2 regions of the Kitasatospora sp. NPDC056138 genome follow, and region 2 is predicted to be linked to the other one. Evidence: riboswitches for the same ligand, from Rfam matches in the RefSeq annotation. Region 2 holds a riboswitch; the other holds the start of a gene.

Region 1 (2,195 bases), on a different contig from region 2:
CCACGCCGCGCCAGGGCGTCAGCCGGAGCCCGTCGGCCGCGGCCGCGGCCAGGGTCCGCCACTGGGCGGCGCCGACCCGGCCGAAGCGCAGGCCGACCGAGAGGCCGCCGGGCAGCACGCCCGGCGCCGGGGTCGCGCCCGGCAGCGCGGGCAGGGCTTCCGGGCCCGGGTCGAGCAGCTGCGGCACCTCACGCAGGTGCCAGGCCGCGGTGCCGGTGGCCCGCAGCGCGCGCAGGAACTCCTCGGCGGCGGCGAGGGCGTGTTCGACCGCCTGACCGGGGGGCACCCGGCGGGCGGTGGCGGCGCGTCCGAGGCGCAGCAGGGCGCCGCCGTCCGCGGTTGCGATCAATGTCACATCGGCGTCCAGGGCGGCGGTGTCACCGCGCCCGTCGTCCAGGGCGAACAGGAACTTGCCGGAGAGCTGCGCCGCCGGCCCGCTCGCGCAGAGCCGCCGGTCGAGCTCGCGCACCCAGGACTGCACGTCCGCGTGGCCCAGCCCGTCGAGCCCGGCGGCCGGGGAGGCGACGATGTTGCGGACCCGCTCGTGGGTGTCCGAGGGCAGCAGCCCGGCGGCGCGCAGCCGGCTCCCGAGTTCGCGGCCGCAGTCCGAAGGCAGGCCGCGCAGTTGGACGTTGCCGCGCGAGGTGGTCTCCAGCTCGCCGTCGCCCAGCTCCTCGGCGGCGTCGGCGAGCGCGAGTGCCTGACGGACCGTCAGCAGGCCGCCGGGGACGCGGATCCTGGCGAGCGCGCCGTCGTCGGCGGTATGCAGACGAAGGGCCCCCGGGCAGGCGTCCGAACGACCGCGGTCGGGCGCACCGGGGCCCGCTGCGGCGGCGTCGGGTGTGGGTGGCATGGCGGCGAGCATACAGATTGCCGGTCCGGATGCAGCGTCCCGCCGATCACACTTCCGGTCGGCACTCCCCCAGCTCAGCCCCACCCCGTACGATGCTCCCGGACGGTCCTGGTGGGCCGTCCACGCCAGCGACGGCGCCAAGGGGAGGAAACCGGTGCAAACCCGGTGCGGTCCCGCCACTGTGACCACGGTTCACGCCGTGGGAGCCAGGAACTCCTGCCGTCCTCCATGCTTCCCCGGCCTCCGGCCGGGGGGACCCCCCGGGGCGCGGACCCCGAGGAAGGCCTGAGACCTATGCGCTGCCGCGTGCCCGTACGGGCTGCCGCGACCCGCCCGCCCTCGGACCCGGCCCCGGCCGGGCCGCGGAGACGCTCCGGGCGCCCTGAGCCGACGCTGACGTTTTCCGCTCCCTCGCTCCCCCTTTCGCCGCTCGCCTGCCGCCCATCGTCCTCGGCGGCGGCGCGCCCTTCGGCTCGGAGCACCGACCTGGCCGGGAGGGCCTTCGCATGATCCTGCTGCTTTCCACCTCGGACACCGATCTGCTGAGCGCCCGTGCCTCCCGGGGCCCGGTCGGCTACCGCCTCGGCAACCCCGCCCGGCTGACCGCCGGGGACCTGCCGGCCCTGCTGGAGGGCACCGACCTGGTGGTCGTCCGGCTGCTCGGCGGCCGCCGGGCCTGGGAGGAGGGCCTGGACGCGCTGCTCGCGGGCCCGCGCCCGGTGGTCGTGCTGACGGGTGAGCAGGCGCCGGACGCCCAGCTGATGGAGCTGTCCACGGTGCCCGCCGGGATCGCCGCCGAGGCGCACGCCTACCTGGCGCACGGCGGCGCGGCCAACCTGGCCGAGCTCGGCGCCTTCCTCTCCGACACCGTGCTGCTCACCGGGCACGGCTTCGCGCCGCCCGCCTCCGCCCCGGCCTGGGGCCCGCTGGAGCGCACCCCCCGGAACGCGGACGGCCCGGTCATCGCGGTGCTCTACTACCGCGCCCACCACATGAGCGGCAACACCGCCTTCGTCGAGGACCTGTGCCGGGCGATCGAGGACCAGGGCGCCCGCCCGAAGCCGCTGTACTGCTCCTCGCTGCGCGGCGCCGAGCCCGAGCTGCTGGCCGAGCTGGGCCAGGCGGACGCGATCGTCACCACCGTGCTCGCGGCCGGCGGCACCCGCCCGGCCGACGCGCAGGCGGGCGGCGACGAGGAGGCCTGGGACGCGGGGGCACTCGCCGGGCTCGACCGCCCGATCCTCCAGGCGCTGTGCCTGACCTGGTCCCGCGCGGCCTGGGAGGCGAGCGACGACGGCCTCTCCCCGCTGGACACCGCCACCCAGGTGGCCGTCCCCGAGTT
Region 2 (2,195 bases):
CACGGTGGCCGCCAGCGCCAGCACACCCACCCGCCGGGACAGCCGGCACGCCCGCTCGATGTCCCCGACCGCCACCGGCCGCAGCTCCGCGCCGAGCACCGGCCGGTGCTCCACCCGCTCGCCGTAGTGCAGGGTGCCGCCCAGCCGCACGCCCAGCGCCCCGGCGAAGGCGGACTCGGCCTGCCCGGCGTTGGGGCTCGGGTGAGCGGAGCCGTCCCGCCGCCAGACCCGCCAGGCGGTACCGCGTTCGGGCGCGGCGGCCACCGTGAGCAGGGCGGTCAGCCGGGCGCCGGGCCAGCCGGCCACGTCGTCCAGCCGGGCCGAGGCCCAGCCGAAGCGCAGATGGCGCGGGGAGCGGTGTCCGACCATCGCGTCCAGCGTGTTGACGGCCCGAAAGGCGAGCAGCCCGGGCGTACCGGCCAGCGCACCCCAGGTCAGCGCGTTGACCACGGCGTCGGCGGTGTTCTCCGCCACCGACTCGACCACGGCGCGGGCGATCTGCTGCTCGTCCAGTGCGCTCGGGTCGCGGCCGCACAGGTGCGGCAGCCGCGCGCGGGCGGCGGTCAGATCGCCGGCCTGGAGCGAACGGCCGATGGTCCTGGCCTCCCGGGTGAGCGAGGTGCCGCCGAGCACCGTCCAGGTCGCGGCGGCGGCCAGCGCCGCCTGTCCGCATCTGCTGCGCCCGAGCGCGCGTTCGGCGAGCACCGCCCCGGCCGCGACCGCACCGACGCAGGCGGCGGTGTACACGGCGCCCGCCGCCCGCCGGTTGCGCCAGAGCGCACGCTCCAGACGTCCGGCGGCGGTGCCGAAGGCGGCGACGGGGTGCCCGCGCCGGGGGTCGGCGAGGGCGGCGTCGGCGAGGTACCCGGCGATGCTGCCCAGGGCGAAGGCGGCGCTGCGGTTCAGTCGAGGCACGGCGCGGGCAGGGCGACGGAGGCGGACCGGGGGACGGACCCGAGGTCGAGCGGCGGCCGTACTCGGGCCGGGGCAGCCTGCATGGCGTGCGTGTCCTCACTCAGGGTCCGCGCCCTGGATCGACGTACCGGAGGCGAGAGTCTCCTGGCTTCCGGGGCGGACACACCCCCGGTCCGCCGGCAGCCGTGCGAACGGACCGCCGTGACCAAACGTCGAGTGTGCTCCCCGGTGACAGTGGCGGGACCGCGCCGGACTCGCACCGGCTTCCTCTGCATGCCTCCGTTTGGCTGAAAGATCCCACCACGGGCCGCGACCGGGAGTCAACAAACCCGGCGGAGGGCTTGGTCACAGCCCTGCGGCAGCCTCCCCGGCCCGCCGCGACCGGCTCTTGGCCCGCCCTGCGGCCTGCCCACCGAGGACCACCTCGGGCAGCCGTTCGGCAAGCCGGGCCTGAAGTGACCGGCCGCTGAAGCGACCGGACCGGCCTGACGCCTCGGCAGGCTCCCGGCGGGTGTGCGGTGCCGCCCGGACGGCCACCCGCGTGCTCCTCGCGTCCGCCGAGGAACCGTCACTACCTCCGAGTAGCGGACCGATTCACCCGGGACGGGCTGGAGGAACGTCCGACGCGGGCTCGGGGCGGACACTGGCGCTTCGTGCAATCGGCGGGGTGTGGACGAAATGTGCGGCCCCCTACGGTCGGGTGCCATGCGACGCAGACAGCCGCCCCCTCCGCCCCCGGTGCCGTTCTCCCCGACGGCCGCGCGGTCCCACCGGACCGGGCTCGGCCTGACCCCCGAGCAGGTGGCCGAGGGCATGGCCGCCCACGGCATCCGACTGCTGCCCGCCCATGTGACCGGCTGGGAGAGCGGTGGGATCCGGCCGTCCGAGGAGGAGTTCATCGCCCTCGCGCGCGTCCTGTGGTGCCCTCCGGTCCAGCTGATGGGTGCCCCTCCCGGCACGCTGCGGGACTTCCGCCTCGCCCGGGAGCTCGGCCGGGAACAGGCGGCCCGCCGGATCGGGATGCCGCTGCCCGCGTACGAACGGGCCGAGTCGACCGGCAGGTGGACCGGCGACGAGGAGCAGTCACGCGCCCTCGCCCACGTCCTCGGCCTGGGCCTGCGCACCCTGCTGGCGGTGACGCACCGTGAGGACGACCTCGACCGGCGGCTGCGCCAGTGCGTCGACGGCCGCTGGCAGGGGCAGCTGAAGGCGATCGGCCGACTGCTCCCGGTCGCGCCGGACATCCTCTCCTCGGCGCTCTCGGACCTGCAGAACGAGTA

The links. A riboswitch is a leader RNA that binds a small molecule or an ion and turns the genes downstream of it on or off. The one in region 2 is predicted to bind cobalamin.
Region 1: linked by a shared signal. The riboswitch ahead of cobN (cobaltochelatase subunit CobN) and the one ahead of ACFC1R_RS12275 (cobalamin biosynthesis protein) in region 2 are both predicted to bind cobalamin.

The regions. Positions count from the first base shown of each region.
Region 1 covers NZ_JBHJVK010000037.1:17,085-19,279, forward strand. The annotation lists gene ACFC1R_RS22180 (cobalamin biosynthesis protein CobG) at 1-853, opposite strand, end outside; cobalamin riboswitch at 940-1,092, shown strand; gene cobN (cobaltochelatase subunit CobN) at 1,360-2,195, shown strand, end outside.
Region 2 covers NZ_JBHJVK010000014.1:48,255-50,449, forward strand. The annotation lists gene ACFC1R_RS12275 (cobalamin biosynthesis protein) at 1-906, opposite strand, end outside; cobalamin riboswitch at 1,030-1,211, opposite strand; gene ACFC1R_RS12280 (helix-turn-helix domain-containing protein) at 1,621-2,195, shown strand, end outside.